Regions from separate parts of the Anaerotignum lactatifermentans genome, predicted to be linked through region 1. Evidence: predicted binding sites of a transcription regulator. Region 1 holds the regulator's gene; the other holds the start of a gene.

Region 1 (10,035 bases):
GGACCGATGAAGGCATTTGCGCCGATATGCACAGGAGAAGTATCCAGAATGACGCAGTTGTAATTGATGATGGTCAGACCGTGGGTGTGGATGTGGAAGCCGTAATCACAGCGGAAAGACGGCTCGATAAATGTCAGGGGGTGGCAGGTGCCGAAAAGCTGTTGTAAGATTTCTGCCCGTCTTTCTGTTTCCGTAGGGGAAGTCTGGTTGTATTCCCAGCAAAGGGTTTTTGCTTTTGTTTGTAAGTGGTTGGGCATGTCGGTGTGGCGTGTGCAGTAGCCTTCCGGCAGTCCCATGATTTTCAAAATATCCATATGAGATGTCCTTTCTTTTGTTGAAATCAGATTTCCTAAGGATAAAATGTATCACATTTTCTGGCAGTACGCAATGGAGGAAAAAGGAGAATCTTGCGCGGATATTGCCGGATATGGTACACTGTTTGGAGAGAGAAGGAGGGGATTTTATGAGGGAAACAGGAATCTACATTCATATTCCTTTTTGTGTGCAGAAATGTCTGTACTGCGATTTTCCGTCTTTTGGCGGACAGGAAAAGGAATATGAGCGGTATACAGCGGCTTTGTGCCGAGAAATTGAAGCCAAGAGCCATCTGGCAAAGGATTGGAAAATCAAGACTGTGTTTTTTGGCGGCGGTACGCCTACGGTGCTTTCTGCCCAGCAGATGAAGCGGATTTTGGATACCGTTTTTCAATGTTTCGATGTGGAAGCGGATGCAGAAATCACCACCGAAGCCAATCCTGGTACATTGAGTCTGGAAAAATGTGTTGATTTGCGTCAAATGGGATTCAATCGCCTGAGCATGGGCGTGCAGGCGTGGCAGGATGAACTGCTGGAGAGATTAGGCAGAATCCATACCCGTCAGCAGTTTTTGAAAAACTTTGCCAGCGCCAGAGAAGCAGGTTTTGACAATATTAATGTAGATTTGATGTTTGCCCTGCCGGAACAGACCTTGGGTCAGTGGGAAGAAACCCTTTCGGAAATCACTGCATTGCAGCCGGAGCATATTTCTGCTTACAGCCTCATTATAGAAGAAGGAACACCTTTTTATGATTTGTATGAAAAGGAAGTCTATCAGGAAACGGATGAGGAACTGGACAGAGCTATGTATCACACAGCGGTACAGATTTTGGCGGAGGAAGATTATCATCAGTATGAAATCTCCAATTTTGCCAAAGATGGCAAAGAAAGCCGCCATAACCGCATTTACTGGCAGGATGAGGGGTATCTGGGCTTTGGTCTGGGTGCACATTCCTATTGGGCAGGAAAACGGTTCCACAATCCCTATGATTTGCATACTTATATGGAGCAGGCAGAAAACGGCAATGTTTCCATGGAGGATGTGGAAGAACTTTCTTTGGCAGACCAGTACAGCGAGTTTATGTTCATGGGGCTGCGTTTGACTGAAGGCATTGAGAAAAAACGATTTGCTGAGCGTTTTGGCATGGACATGGAAGATGTTTACGGTGTAGAAGTTGAAAAATGCAAAGAAGAAGGTCTGCTGGAGGAAAAGGACGGATGGCTCCGCCTGACAGAGAGAGGACTGGATTTAAGCAATCAGGTTTTCATGGAATTTCTCAAAGAAGATGCCTGAAAAACCCCAGAAAACCAAAAGAAAATACGAAATATAAAATTCAAAAAAAGTTCATAATTTTTTTCTCATTAGCACTTGACATTGCCGGTGGCAAGTGCTATCTTTATTACATGAGTTAGCACTCATAGCAAGTGAGTGCTAACAAAAGACAAATTTCCATAGAAGTGCGTCCAAATGAAAATGGACAGAAACAGAAATTTACTTCAAAAAAACGGAAATTTACTTCACTATTGAGGAGGCGAAAGGCTATGTCGTTGAACGAGAGAAAAATTCAAATCTTACAGGCGATTATCAATGACTATATCGAAACGGCGGAGCCTGTCGGTTCCAGAACCATCGCCAAAAAATATAATCTGGGCATCAGTTCAGCCACCATTCGTAATGAAATGAGCGATTTGGAAGAAATGGGCTTCATCCTACAGCCCCATGCTTCTTCCGGCAGAATTCCATCAGACATGGGCTACCGTTTATATGTAGACCACCTGATGCAGAAAAAAGAACTGGGACCCGAGGAACAGCGGTATCTGCAAAATGTCATCACCAGAAACGTGGGACAGATTGACTACCTGCTGGAGGAAACGGCAAAGGCTCTTTCCGCACTGACCAATTACACCACCATCATTTCAGAGCCAGTGAGTCAGCGCACACGCATCAAACAGATTCGTCTGCTGCCCCTGGACAGCGTTTCGGTGCTGCTGGTTATTGTAACGGAAGATAATTTCATCAAAAATCATGTGATTCAGATGGGCACGGTTCCTGAGGAAGATAAGATCTTCACCATGGGCATGCGGCTGAATCAGGTGTTGCAGGGATATTCCCTACATGATATAGATGCAAGCGTCATCAACCGTTTGCAGACAGAACTCCATGAATACCGACAGATTCTGCCGCATATCTTATCGGCAATCGAAAGTACCATGCGTTCTGCGGAAAAGGTACAGGTTCACATGAGCGGCACCAAAAACATTCTGGCTTGTCCTGAGTTTTCTGATATCCAGAAAGCCAAGTCCCTGTTTCAGGCATTGGAAGAAAAGGATGTGCTGGTGACCCTCCTGCAGGGCAGTGCCGATACCAATGACATGCAGATTCTCATCGGCAGCGAAAACAGCGTGCAGTGCATGAAGGATTGCAGCGTCATTACGGCAACCTACAAAATGAGCGACGAAACCCGCGGTACCATCGGTATCGTAGGACCCACCCGAATGGATTATTCTCAGGTGGTATCCGTCCTCAACGGTATGGTTACCAATATGGAAAAAGTATTGAAAAATCTGTCGAAAGGCAATAAAAATACCTAGAGAAAAGAGGAGCAGATGTGGAAGATAAGGATTTAAGAGAAGAAAATCTGCAGGAAGAAGCCGCCAAAATGCAGGCGGAAGCAGAAGTGACAGAAGCTGTGGAAGCGGAAGTGGTTGATGAAACCGAAGCGAAAATGGCAGAGCTGGAACAGAAAGCTGCAGATTATCTGGATAAATATCAAAGATGTCTGGCGGAGTTCGATAACTTCAGAAAACGGACTTCCAAAGAAAAAGCAAGCATGTATGACGACGGTGTGAGAGATACCGTGGAAAAACTGCTGGCAGTGGTGGACAATCTGGAACGTGCCGTTGCGGCGCAGGAAGGAAAAGACACCGAAGATGCCTTTTTCAAAGGCGTGCAAATGACTTTGAAGCAGTTCCAGGAAATTCTCCATGGCATGGGTGTTGAGGAAATCAAAGCCCTGGGCGAAAAATTCGACCCCAATTTCCATGCGGCTGTAGCGCATGAAGATGATGATGCTTACGGCGAAAACGAAATCATTCTGGAAATGCTGAAAGGTTATAAATATAAAGATAAAGTCATCCGTCACAGCATGGTGAAGGTGGCAAACTAAAACTGAAATTTTGATTTGACAATTTAGGAGGAAATAGATTATGGGTAAAATTATTGGTATTGACTTAGGTACAACAAACTCTTGTGTAGCAGTAATGGAAGGCGGTCAGCCTGTTGTTATCGTTAACAGCGACGGTGCAAGAACAACTCCTTCCGTAGTTGGTTTTGCGAAAAACGGCGAAAGACTGATTGGTGAAACAGCAAAACGTCAGGCAATCACAAACCCCGACAACACCATCAGCTCCATCAAACGTCACATGGGTGAAAACTATAAAGTAAACATCGAAGGCAAAGCTTATTCTCCTCAGGAAATTTCCGCAATGGTACTGCAGAAACTGAAAGCTGATGCAGAAAGCTATCTGGGCGAAACTGTTTCTGAAGCAGTTATCACAGTTCCCGCATATTTCAACGACGCACAGCGTCAGGCAACAAAAGACGCTGGCCGTATCGCAGGTCTGGATGTAAAACGTATCATCAACGAACCCACATCCGCAGCACTGGCTTATGGTCTGGATAACGAAAGCGAACAGAAAATCATGGTTTACGACCTGGGCGGCGGTACATTCGACGTATCCATCATCGAAATCGGCGGCGGCGTAATCGAAGTACTGTCCACAAACGGTAACACACACCTGGGCGGCGATGACTTCGACCAGAGAATCATCGATTACTTGGTAGCTGAATTCAAGAAAGCAGAAGGCATGGATCTGTCCAAAGACAAAATGGCTATGCAGCGTCTGAAAGAAGCAGCTGAAAAAGCGAAAAAAGAACTGTCTACTGTAACAACAACAAACATCAACCTGCCTTTCATCACAATGAACCAGGATGGTCCGAAACATCTGGATGTCACACTGTCCAGAGCAAAATTCGATGAACTGACAGCTGATCTGGTAGACGGCACAATGGGTCCTGTTCGTCAGGCTCTGTCCGACGCTGGTCTGTCCGCAAGCGAAATCGACAAAGTCCTGCTGGTTGGTGGTTCCACAAGAATCCCCGCTGTACAGGAAGCAGTTAAGAAATATACAGGCAAAGAACCCTTCAAAGGCATCAACCCCGACGAATGTGTAGCAGTAGGTGCTGCAATTCAGGGCGGTAAACTGGCTGGCGATGAAGGCGCAGGCAGCGTTCTGCTGCTGGACGTAACACCTCTGTCCCTGGGTATCGAAACTCTGGGCGGTGTTGCAACAAAACTGATCGACAGAAACACAACCATCCCTACAAACAAAAAACAGATCTTCTCTACAGCAGAAGATAACCAGACAGCCGTTGATATCCACGTTGTACAGGGTGAAAGACCTCTGGCAAGAGATAACAAAACTCTGGGTCAGTTCAAACTGGACGGTATCGCTCCCGCAAGAAGAGGCGTGCCTCAGATTGAAGTTACTTTCGATATCGACGCAAACGGTATTGTAAACGTATCCGCAAAAGACCTGGGTACTGGCAAAGAACAGCACATCACAATCACAGCAGGTTCCAACCTGTCTGAAGAAGAAATCGACAGAGCTGTAAAAGAAGCTGAACAGTTCGCTGAACAGGATAAGAAGAGAAAAGAAGCGATCGATGCGAAAAACGAAGCTGACTCCCTGATCTTCCAGACAGAAAAAGCGCTGGGTGAACTGGAAGGCAAACTGGGCGACGACGAAAAAGCAACAGTAGAAAGCGCTCTGAACAGCCTGAAAGATACTGTAAAAGATATGCAGCCTGAAACAATGACAGAAACAGACGTAGCAAACGTAAAATCCGCTACAGAAGCTCTGACACAGGAATTCTACAAAATCTCTGAAAAACTGTACCAGCAGGCACAGGCAGCTCAGGGCGGCGACGCAGCAAACGGCGGCGATCCAAATGTGGTTGACGGCGAAGGCAAAGAACTGTAAAATAAATAAGATTGCGATATGAAGGCAAGGGTGGGTTTCGTCCCGCCCCTGCTTTTGACGTTTACAGTTTTTTCAGTAAAACAAGGTGGTGAGAAAGTTGGCTAATAAAAGAGATTATTACGAGGTCCTGGGGGTACAGAAGGGTGCATCTGAAGCGGAGCTGAAAAAAGCTTACCGTAAGATGGCAGTCAAATACCATCCTGACCAGAACCCTGGCGATAAAGAAGCAGAAGAAAAATTCAAAGAAGTCAACGAAGCCTATGAAGTGCTGAGCAACCCCGAAAAACGTGCGCAGTATGACCAGTTTGGTCACGCAGCCTTTGAACAGGGCGGCATGGGCGGCGGCGGTTTCTACAGCGGCGGCTTTGAAGGCTTTGATATGGGCGACTTGGGGGACATTTTCGGCAGTATGTTCGGTTTTGGCGGCGGCGGTTCCGCTAGAAGAAATGGCCCCAGACGCGGCAGAGATATCAATGTCAGCATTCAGCTGACTTTTGAAGAAGCCATTTTTGGCTGTACCAAAGAAATTTCCGTACCCATTCTGGACGAATGCGAAACCTGTCATGGTACCGGCGCAAAACCCGGCACCCATGCAGAAAGCTGTTCCAAATGTAACGGTACCGGTCAGGAACGTTTTGTACAGCAGTCCATGTTTGGCGCTGTGACATCCGTTCGTACCTGTTCCGCATGTCATGGTACTGGTAAGATCATCAAAGAACCTTGTACCACATGCCGTGGTACCGGCAGAGTCAAAAAGACAAAGAAATACGAAGTCAAGATTCCTCAGGGCATCGACAACGGTCAGACCATCCGTCTGGGCGGCAAAGGGGAACTGGGCGAAAACGGCGGCGGCTACGGCGATCTGCTGGTAAGCGTTTACGTACAGCCCAACCGTGTCTTTGTTCGTAAAGGCAATGATATTTACTGTGATGTGCCCATCACATTCGTACAGGCAGCACTGGGCGGCGAAATCACCATCAAGACCATTGATGGGGAACAGAAATATACCATCAAACCCGGTACACAGCCTGATACCGTGGTTACCCTGCGCGGCGTAGGGGTACCCAACCTGCGTAACCCGAAGATCAGAGGGAACCAGATCGTCACACTGAAGGTAAAAATCCCTACCAGCATGACAGAACGCCAGAAAGACCTGCTGCGGCAGTTTTACGGTGATGCCCCGGCGGGGGCGGCAAAGCCCGAAACTTCTGCGGCGCCGGAGGAAGAAAAGAAAACTTTCGGTGAGAAGGTCCGGGACTTTTTCGAAAAGGACAAATAAGAATTTTTCCAAAGGGATGCTGATAAACCAGCATCTCTTTGATTTTCAGGCAATGGCATCATACAAAAAATGTTATGCTTGACAAACTGCGAAATAATGCGATAAAATCATAAAAACTCTTTGCACTGCACATACGAAGTGACCTTCGCACATACAGTACAAACTGAGCAGACAGCGGATTTTTCCGTGTGGTCGGGCATTTTTGCAGCGAATGACAGACATTCGTGGGACAGTTTTATGTTCTACGGGTGTCTTTTTTTGTGTAAAATCAGAAGGGGCGGAGAGGTAAACATTAGGAGGGATTTTTTATGACAAATGACTTAGCAAAACAAAATGAGAAAATCGTCATGCGTGTTTCTACCAACAGCATGATCGTCAACATCATCTTATCGGTGTTTAAAGTGGCAGCAGGGTTTATTGCCCATTCCGGCGCCATGATCTCTGACGGTGTCCATTCTGCATCAGACGTGTTCAGCACCATCATCGTTATGGTAGGCTATAAGATGTCCGCAAAAGATTCCGATGAGAACCACCAGTATGGTCATGAACGAATGGAATGTGTTGCAGCTATTTTGCTTGCTATGGTATTGTGTGTGACAGGCTTTGCCATTGGGGCAGGCGGTGTGGAAAAAATCTTCGGTGCAGAAGCAAGTGCACTGGAAGTTCCCGGCAAACTGGCATTGGCAGCGGCCATCCTGTCTATTGTGGTAAAAGAAGGTATGTACCATTACACCAGACATGCGGCAAAACAGGTCAATTCCGGCGCATTGATGGCAGACGCATGGCACCATCGTTCTGATGCCCTGTCTTCTGTGGGCAGTTTGATTGGTATCAGCGGCGCAATGCTGGGATTCCCCATCTGCGACCCCATTGCCAGCGTTGTCATTTCCCTGTTCATCATCAAAGCTTCTTATGATATTTTCAAAGATGCCATTGATAAAATGATGGATACAGCCTGTGATACAGAAACACTGGAAAAAATGAAATCTGTTGTGGAAGCCCAGAATGGCGTTATGGGCATTGACCGCATCCAGACCAGACAGTTTGGCGCAAGAGCTTATGTGGATGTGGAAATTGCCGCAGACGGCAATCTGACTCTGACAGCAGCCCATGCCATTGCAGAAGGCGTTCACGATGCCATTGAGGAGAATTTCCCAGAAGTAAAACATTGTATGGTTCATGTAAATCCAGCAGTGGTCAGATAAGAATAAACCCCCTATTCAATGGATAGGGGGTTGTAGGTGTCGAAAAAGTCGACACCTTTCGTCAAAGGCTCATTTCATTCAAGCTTTTGACGAGTAGACAGAAGTATAAAGCCAAAGTTCCATCGGCTAAAGAGCCTTGAAACTTCGGCTTTTCCTTGTCGGAAGTCAATTCCGACTGCGGATTAAAAAAGGGAAACTCTTCGTTTCCCTTTACCCTTCAGCGGTATCAAAAATTTGAAAAATAGGTTTTTTGACAGTCTGAATCTCCCTATTCTATGGAATCGGGGGGGTGTTATATACAGAAAAAATTTTCATCCATATCAGAAGCCAATAAGTCACGCAGGATAGAAAGCCCTTTTGTCAATTCTTCTTTTGTATCAGGAGAGGAAAGGGCAATCCGCAGGTACTGCTGCACATCGGCTTCTCCTACAAGAAAACGGTGGGAATGACAGACGGAAATGCCGCGCTTCTGTGCCAGATGTTCAAAGTCTGTTTCATGAAATCTTTCTGGCAGAGGCAGCCAGAGGGAGAATCCCAGCGGATTTTTTGCAATTTCCGGGAAAAAGTCTTTGCAGATTTCACTGCGGGCAGCGGCTTCCATGCGCTTTTGCCCTATGATTTTTTTCGCAGTGCCGCTGTAAATCAGTTCTCCTGCGGTTTCGCTGTTCAATGATGGGGTTTTCACGTTGACGTTATAAATGCCCCGCCGGATATCTGCGGCAAACCGTGTGGGAAATGTCAAATAGGCGATACGAAGACCGGAACAGATGGATTTTGACAGACTGCAAATATAACAGGTGTAATCCGGTGCGAAATGGGCAAGAGGCAGGGATGGTTTTTCCAGCAAAAATCCATAAATGTCGTCCTCGATTGCCAAAAGCGCATATTTGCGGATAATGGCAGCAAGGGCTTCCTTTCTGGATTGGCTCATGATGTGCCCGGTGGGATTGTGGTAATTGGGCACCAGATAAATGCCGTTGAGCTGCTGCAAACGACAGTGATTTTCCAGCACATCCGGCAGCATCCCTTCTGCGTCCCCAGAAATAGGTATCAGACGAATCTGCATCATGTTTGCCAGCTCAATAAAATTGGCGTATGTATAATGGTCTGTGGCAATCTTATCGCCAGGGCGGAATAATGTCAAAAGCAGTATGGCAAGGGCGTTTTGGGCGCCGGCAGTGATGGCAATGTTGGATAGAGAAACATCCATGGAAAAATGCTCTAACCATTTTTGAGCAGCGGCTCTTTGGTAAGGGGTTCCCATGGGGTAACTATAATCCAAAAGGGAGGTGCTGCCTCGCTGGAGCACCTGTTCCATGACGGCATAGGTTTCCGTATTGAAAGCGTCTAAGGGCTTGATGATTCCCATTTCGAGGTAGGAAGCTTCTTCTTTTTCATCGGCAATGGCAATGTCAATGGCAGCATTGGGAGATACAAAGGTACCCCGCCCCGTGATGCCGTAAAGGAGCCCTTTTTGGGTGCAGAGCTGAAACGCCCGTGTGATGGTGCTGAGGTTCAAGTCCAGATAGTCTGCCAGTTCTCGCTGAGGAGGCAGTTTGGTGTGGGGCGGCAGTTTGCCTGAAAGGATATCGTCAGCAAGCAAGTCTGCCAATGCGCGGTATTTGGGGGATGTCAGCTGTTCTTTCTCTGGTTTCCATGACATGGGATAATCATCAAATGAGTTGACAGGCATGAAAACACTTCCTTTCAAAATTGTATTGCATACAATGATTCGATTGCATGGTGAATTTTCAGTTATTATAATCAGATTATAGGAAATGTTTTTTCGGAAAACAAGAGAAGGAGGGTTTTTGATGAAATATTTTGTAGTGGATGCCTTTGCGGAGCATGTCTTTGGCGGAAATCCGGCAGGGGTTTGTGTGCTGGAAAAACCCATGGATACAGAATTGATGCAGCGCATTGCAGCGGAAAATAATCTGTCGGAAACGGCTTTTGTATATGGTCGGGAAGCGGGAAAATATGACTTGAAATGGTTTACCCCAAAGGCGGAAATCGACCTTTGTGGGCATGCTACACTGGGCACGGCATATGTGGTGGCAAATTTTGTAGACCCGGAAGTGGAAACCATGACTTTTTCCACATTAAGCGGAGAATTGACCGTTGTGCGGAAGGGTGCATATTTTGAAATGGATTTCCCCAGCCGGATGCCGAAACAGATACCTGTCACACAGG
Region 2 (7,270 bases), on a different contig from region 1:
CTCTGTTTTGACTGGGCGAACAGTCGCAATAAAACGGGATTTCTTTTCCACAATTTCCGCTTCCGCCTGTGCCAGAATGGTTTTATATTTTTTCAACATAAGCAATCACCTTGCTTTAGTATACCAAAAAGCTGCAATCCACTCAAGAAAGAAACCGCATAAAAGCTATATTTTTTGCGCAGAATAATGCTGACAAACAAAAAGGAGGAATACAGACATGGCTGGACAAAAATATCAGGATCTCGCAGATTTACTGCTGCACAACGAACGGGCAAAACATTTTTACAAAGGCTTACCTGACACTACACAAATCGCATTATCCAACAACAGCAGTTCCATCTGCTCCATGGAAGACCTGCGGAATTTTGTAAGTACCGTAGAACAGAAAAAGAAATAAGGTTTCCCTACAAAACAATAACCCCATGGAACAACAGTTTTTTGTCATTCCATGGGGTTTCTCTATTCTTTGGAGGTCATTGCAAAGAACAGATATTATTTTGCTGTAATGCTGTATTCACCGTTTTCTACATCTACAACCAAAGTTGTGCCCTGATCAATATCACCAGCAATGATCTTCCGTGCCAACAATGTTTCGATGTCACGCTGTACCAGACGTTTCAGCGGTCTTGCACCAAAGGCAGGGTCATAACCAGTTTCTACGATATAATCTTTTGCACGTTCTGTCAGTTCACATTTCAGCTGTTTATCTGCCAGACGTTTGTTCAGATCTTTCATAATCAGGTCAATGATATGGGTGATGTTATCCTTTGTCAGAGGTTTGTAGAATACGATTTCATCCAGTCTGTTCAGGAATTCAGGACGGAAGGAATGATGCAGCAATTCTTCTACCTGATTTCTTGCTTCCTGGGTGATTTCGCCGTTGGCATCAATGCCTTCCAGCAGATAATTGGAACCTAGGTTGCTTGTCAGGATGATAACGGTATTCTTGAAGTCAACGGTTCTGCCCTGAGAGTCTGTGATTCGACCATCATCCAATACCTGCAGCAGAATATTGAACACATCGGGATGTGCTTTTTCCACTTCATCGAACAGGATGACGGAATAAGGTTTTCTCCGAACGGCTTCTGTCAGCTGACCGCCTTCTTCATAACCTACATATCCAGGAGGCGCACCAATCAGACGAGACACACTGAATTTTTCCATATATTCAGTCATATCGATTCTGACCATATTCTTTTCATCATCAAACAGACATTCTGCCAATGTTTTTGCCAATTCTGTTTTACCAACACCTGTGGGACCCAAGAACATGAAGGAACCAATAGGTCTGTTCGGGCTCTGGATACCAGCACGGCTTCTCAGGATTGCTTCCGCAACTTTCTGAACGGCTTCATCCTGCCCTACCACTCTTTCGTGGAGGATATCTTCCAGATGCAGCAGTTTTTCACGTTCGCCTTCCATCAGTTTGGCTACAGGAATACCTGTCCAACGTTCGATGATACGAGCGATTTCTTCCTCGGTTACTTTATCACGCAGCAATGTGTTTTTGTTGCCGTTTTCTTCAGCTTCCCGTTCTTTTTCTTCCAGTTCTTTCTGGAGCTGAGGCAGTTTGCCGTATTTCAGTTCTGCGGCTTTATTCAGATCATATTTCCGTTCAGCTGCTTCGATTTCCGCATTGACATCTTCGATCTGTTCACGGAGTTTCTGAACGACACCGATAGCATCTTTTTCGTTTTCCCATTTTGCTTTCAAAGTTGCAAACTGGTCACGCATTTCTGCCAATTCTTTCTGGATTTCTTCCAGATGTTCTTTGGACAGTTTATCATCCTCTTTTTTCAGAGCTGCTTCTTCGATTTCATGCTGGATGATTTTTCTCTGGATAACATCCAGTTCTGTAGGCATGGAATCCATTTCTGTACGAATCATGGCACAAGCTTCATCCACCAGGTCGATGGCTTTATCTGGCAGGAATCTGTCAGAGATATAACGGTTGGACAATGTTGCAGCCGCAATCATAGCCTGGTCCTGAATTTTTACACCATGATATACTTCATACCGTTCTTTCAGACCACGCAGAATTGCGATGGTATCTTCTACGGTAGGTTCGTTTACCACAACAGGCTGGAAACGACGTTCCAGAGCAGGATCTTTTTCGATATACTGTTTATATTCATTCAGTGTGGTTGCACCGATACAATGCAGTTCCCCTCTTGCCAGCATAGGTTTCAGCAGGTTACCTGCATCCATGGCGCCATCGGATTTCCCTGCACCAACAATGGTGTGCAGTTCATCGATGAACAGAATGATTTTACCTTCACTCTTTTTGACTTCATTCAAAACAGCTTTCAGACGTTCTTCAAATTCACCTCTGAATTTTGCGCCTGCAATGAGGGCACCCATATCCAGAGAGAAAATGGTCTTGTCTTTCAGGCTGTTGGGAACATCTTCTTTCACAATACGCTGTGCCAGACCTTCTGCGATGGCTGTTTTACCAACACCGGGTTCACCAATCAGCACAGGGTTGTTTTTGGTTTTTCTGGACAGAATACGGATGACGTTACGGATTTCATCGTCACGACCGATCACAGGGTCCAGTTTTTTGCTTCTTGCTTTTTCCACCAGATCAGTACCATATTTCTTCAAAGCATCATAAGTTGCTTCAGGAGAATCACTGGTTACACGGGTGTTGCCACGTACGGTTGCCAGAATTTTCATAAAGCCTTCTTTGGTGATGTTATACTGACGGAAAATTTCTTTCAGCGCCGCATTAGGGCTGTTCACCATTGCCATGAAAATATGTTCTACGGATACATATTCGTCTGTCATGTTTTCTGCCAGTTTTTCTGCTGCTGTCAGTGTTTTTTCCAAGTCAGAAGAAACATATGTCTGTCCGCCTGTTGCACGAGGCAGTTTTTTCACTTCGTTTTCTGCTGCCTGCAGCAAACCGTTTACATTCACATTCATTTTCTGCATCAGCTGGGGGATCAAACCTTCATCCTGCGTCAGCAATGTAACCAGCAGATGCTGTTGATCCATCTGGGGGTTACCGTATTCCACTGCCATAGATTGGGCGTTCTGAATGGCCTCCAGAGATTTCTGTGTAAATTTTTGTAAGTTCATAACCATTCCACCTTTCTCCATTTAGAATCTATTCAAAATTTAGGTTATTTCCTTTTGAATACGATATTATTATACATTGTTAGCACTCACTTGTAAAGAGTGCTAACAAAACTTTTTGCACAAACTTTCCGAAAAATATCAATATTTATTATGCATTTTTCCATTATTTACACAAACATGACGGACTTTTCAGGCTTCCTTCCTCTTTGATTCTTCTCCCAGCCACAAATCTTCAAAATAAAAAACTGCTGATATTCCACATATAAATGAGTGTCAACAGTTTTTTGATATTTATGTAGGTTCTCCTTTGATTGCCTCTAACTTACCGGAAATTTCTTGAAAAGCTTTCTGAAATGGTGGTGCATCATATGTCTGTTTTGCTTTTTCCAGTAAATCTTCCGCTTCCTGATAATCTTTTTTCATGATGGCCATCAATGTATCAAGGATCGCAATATTGGCGCCATAGCTTTTCCCTCCCCGAAACTTCTGAAAGAGCTGCACATTTGCCTGATATAACGCGGTTGCTTTTTCATATTGATTGGTTTCAAAATAACAAATGAAAAGGTTGATACAATAAACCACATTCACAACAGCACCTTTTCTTTGTTTTTCGGACAATCCTTCCAGTATTTCAACGGCTTCCTTAAATCGTTTTTGCTCCATATATCCCGCTGTCAGATTTAAGCGCAGGGTATTCTGCAAATATCGTCCTTTCGCCGTTTTCAGCAATGCCTGCATTCCTTCAATGTACGCCTGCGGTTTCTCCTCAAGCAGTTGTTCCGACAGAATTCTTACCTTTTTGAAATAATATCGGTTATATAGTATATTAAACAACACTGCACCAATTACAATAACAATCGCGGCGATGTAATAGCCACGCATGAAAACATCCTCATCAATATGAAATGATTTTTGAATGAGTAATGCGACGATGCCGATACAAACACCAATGATAAAAATCTTCATAATGCGCTTCATTCGCATTCCCCCTTATTTCTCTATGCCCTTTTATTTTTGAATCTTACCATAAAGGTCCAAAAGAATCTATTTCAAAATTCTTAATTATAGAAAAAACCAAAACGATAAAAGGTTCTTCTGCAATATTTGATTACAGTAGAACCTTCTTATCTTTTATCAAATCCAATTATATAATTCGAATCATCACAAAATCCCCATCTGCTTTTACTTCCACTTGATAGTCTGTATTGCGTTTCAATTCTTCTAGGGAAGCACTCTCTCCCGGCTCAAGGGTCTGCTCATCTATGACGATATTCCCTTCTGTATCACTGATTCTGAAAGTAACTGCCGATGTACTGTCAATGTGGACGACCATCTTCTTTTTGCAGATCAGATGGTCATAGTTCAAATATTCCTCTCCATTAAAATCAACTGGTTTCCACGCATCTTCTGTATGAATATCACGTAATACAACCATGTTATCTTCCGTGAAAAAATCATATACCTCCCCCACATTCGTATATACCATATAACCTGATATGATAACAGCAATGGTTACAAAAACTGTCACAACCGCAGTCAATATTCTCTTGATTTTTAGCTGATGCTTCAGTTCTTTTAATATTTTTTCATTTTCTTCCTGAATTTTAGGTGCAGACGGAAAAACAAATTCCTGACGCATGATTTCAAAATCCTTTTTACAATTCTCACAAGTCTGCAAATGCATCTCAACAACCTGTGTCGTTTCTTCGCTCAGAATTCCTTCTATATATAACGGCAATAAATCCTTCGCAATACTACAACCGATTTTTTCCATTCTCTATCCCCTCCATATATTCGATAATCTCTTTTTTTTCACGATAAAATGTCACACGCGCCCAATTGGGTGTTTTTCCAAATAACGCAGCAATCTTTTCAAAAGGAAGCTCCCCGAATACACGCAAAGTAAATACCTCTTTATATGGCTCTCTCATCTGATGAAGAAACTGGTGAACAAGCAGCGCACTCTCCTCATCTACGATTTTACTGGTAAAAGATGTCTGACTGATAAGAGGCATCTTTTCTATCTCTTCTGCAACATATATTTTCTGGCGTTTACAATGGGTATAGTATGTATTCCTTGCAATGGTAAACAGCCAGGCGCGTATATCTTTTCTGCCATCAAAAGTATCAATTGTTTTCAGTGATTTTGTAAAAGTTTCCTGCGTGATTTCTTCTGCCAAATCTTCGCTGGCCGATATACTTCGTAAAAATAGAAAAACATCTTTGAAATATCGTTGATATACACTTTCAAAGTCCACCCATTTTCACCACCTTTCACTATAATAACAATCGAAGCTTGAAAACATTACAAGTTTTTTGAAAAAAGTCTCAAACAAAACGGTAGGAAATTCGGCTGTAAGAACACACCAAATTTTCTACCGTTTTAGAATTCTATAAAAAAGCTTTTTCATGGTATCTGTATACAAGGAATCGGACACAGAAAATTTTTTTTAAAAAACTACCATTCCTCCCATGATTTAAGGAATATATTTTTTAATCAGTCGATATGCTGTTGGCTGGCTGACACCTAAAGCCTGGGCAACCTTCACGCTGTTTTGATATTTCTGATAAGCTTCCTGCACCATTTTGCGCTCCACATCTTCTAATGCTTCCCGCAGACTTTTCTTTTCAGAAGTTATATCCTGTTTTTCTTCATATTTATTTTCCCCAATATCAAAAATCATTTTGGGTAAATTTTCCGCTTTGATTTCTTTGCCGTTTGTCAGCACCACTACTTTTTCCATGACATGAGATAATTCGCGTACATTGCCAGACCATTTATAGCGGAGCAGAATTTCCATGGCATCTTCGGAAAGGGTGTGATTTCGAAAATGACATTCATTATATTTGTCCAAATAATGCCGAATCAGGACTTCGATATCATTTTTTCTCTCACGCAAAGGCGGAATGGAAACTTCAAAAATATTGAGCCGATAATACAAGTCTTCCCGAAATGTTTTGGCTTTTACCATATCAGCCAGATTTCGATTGGTTGCCGCAATGATTTTCACATCCACCTTCTGCTTCTTTTCGCTTCCCAGTGCCATAAATTCCTGATCCTGAATAAAATGAAGCAGTTTTCCCTGCAAATCATAAGGAATTTCCGATATTTCATCCAGAAACAGCGTTCCGCCATCTGCGATTTCCACAATTCCCTTTTTGCCTGCGGTATTCGCGCCGGAAAACGCCCCTTTTTTATAGCCAAACAATTCGGATTCAATGAGGTTTGGGTTCATGCAGGCGCAATTGACGGCAACGAAAGGCTTGTGTTTGCGGATACTTTGCTGATGCATATATTTTGCCAGAAATGTTTTGCCTGTTCCCGTTCCCCCCAGAATCAGACATGGATTTTTGACATTTTTGATTTTTCCAATGGTTTCCATAACGCTTTTCATATTCTCACTGGCATACAAAAAGCTTTCTTCCCGGGGTTCTGTTCCATCTGTAATTTCCAGAAAAGCTTCTTCCGCTTTACCCATTTTGTTGTAATTATAAATATCATTGACATTTTGGGCTACATACTTGATATTCCCCTGCTCATCGAATATAGGAACAGAGATGGTGATGATGTCCAGACCTAGATTCGTGATTTGCCTTTTTACGACCATCTTCTTTTTTCGTATACTTCAGGTAATGTGGAATTGCTCCAGTAAGTTTCATCCAATTGTGAAAAATGCGTCCCAATCAGTTCCTCTGCTGTTTTTCCATAATGTCTTTCAGCCGCTTTATTTACAAAAACCAATGGGTTCTTCCCCATTTTTCAGCACTCTGGTGATGGTAGAGGACAATGTGAAAGAGGTTGCATCCAAAGTTGTTGCTAAGAACAGAATGATAACAACAAGATACAGAACCATCGCTACTTTGGAGAACGGCAGCGCATTGATGGTAGCCGTTGCAATCATTTCAGATTGACCATTTGCCAGCATAGCAGGTACATCCAGAATGCCGTCCATACGCAATCCCTGCTGGAATGCTGTTACGCTGCCAAAGAACAGGAACAAGCCTGCAGTACCTGTAATCAGCATATTGATGATGATTTCTCTGACAGTTCTGCCTTTGGAAATCTTTGCAACAAACAAACCTGTGAATGGTCCAAATACCAGCCAATATACAAAATAAAATACGGTCCAGTCCTGGGGATAGCCGCTTCTGGCCACGGGATCTGTCCAAAGGGTCATTCTGACGAATT

What was found. Region 1 encodes HrcA, which represses chaperone genes, less so after heat shock. Its sites were predicted from a motif close to TGTTAGCACTCNNNNNNNNNGAGTGCTAACA; they were not measured.
Region 2: a site for HrcA is predicted at 3,159-3,189, ahead of clpB (ATP-dependent chaperone ClpB). Genes of this name have one in related genera too.

Annotation. Positions count from the first base shown of each region.
Region 1 is NZ_JADCKK010000034.1:8,527-18,561, reverse strand. It holds gene INF29_RS09325 (sugar O-acetyltransferase) at 1-314, opposite strand, end outside; gene hemW (radical SAM family heme chaperone HemW) at 464-1,609, shown strand; gene hrcA (heat-inducible transcriptional repressor HrcA) at 1,858-2,907, shown strand; gene grpE (nucleotide exchange factor GrpE) at 2,925-3,482, shown strand; gene dnaK (molecular chaperone DnaK) at 3,523-5,358, shown strand; gene dnaJ (molecular chaperone DnaJ) at 5,456-6,637, shown strand; NiCo riboswitch at 6,791-6,872, shown strand; gene INF29_RS09295 (cation diffusion facilitator family transporter) at 6,946-7,842, shown strand; gene INF29_RS09290 (aminotransferase-like domain-containing protein) at 8,135-9,535, opposite strand; gene INF29_RS09285 (PhzF family phenazine biosynthesis protein) at 9,657-10,035, shown strand, end outside.
Region 2 is NZ_JADCKK010000020.1:5,080-12,349, forward strand. It holds gene INF29_RS06825 (YigZ family protein) at 1-99, opposite strand, end outside; gene INF29_RS06830 (hypothetical protein) at 218-397, shown strand; gene clpB (ATP-dependent chaperone ClpB) at 493-3,081, opposite strand; gene INF29_RS06840 (tetratricopeptide repeat protein) at 3,373-4,059, opposite strand; gene INF29_RS06845 (zf-HC2 domain-containing protein) at 4,226-4,855, opposite strand; gene INF29_RS06850 (RNA polymerase sigma factor) at 4,836-5,339, opposite strand; gene INF29_RS06855 (sigma-54 interaction domain-containing protein) at 5,559-6,689, opposite strand; partial or broken gene INF29_RS15335 (BCCT family transporter) at 6,807-7,270, opposite strand, start outside.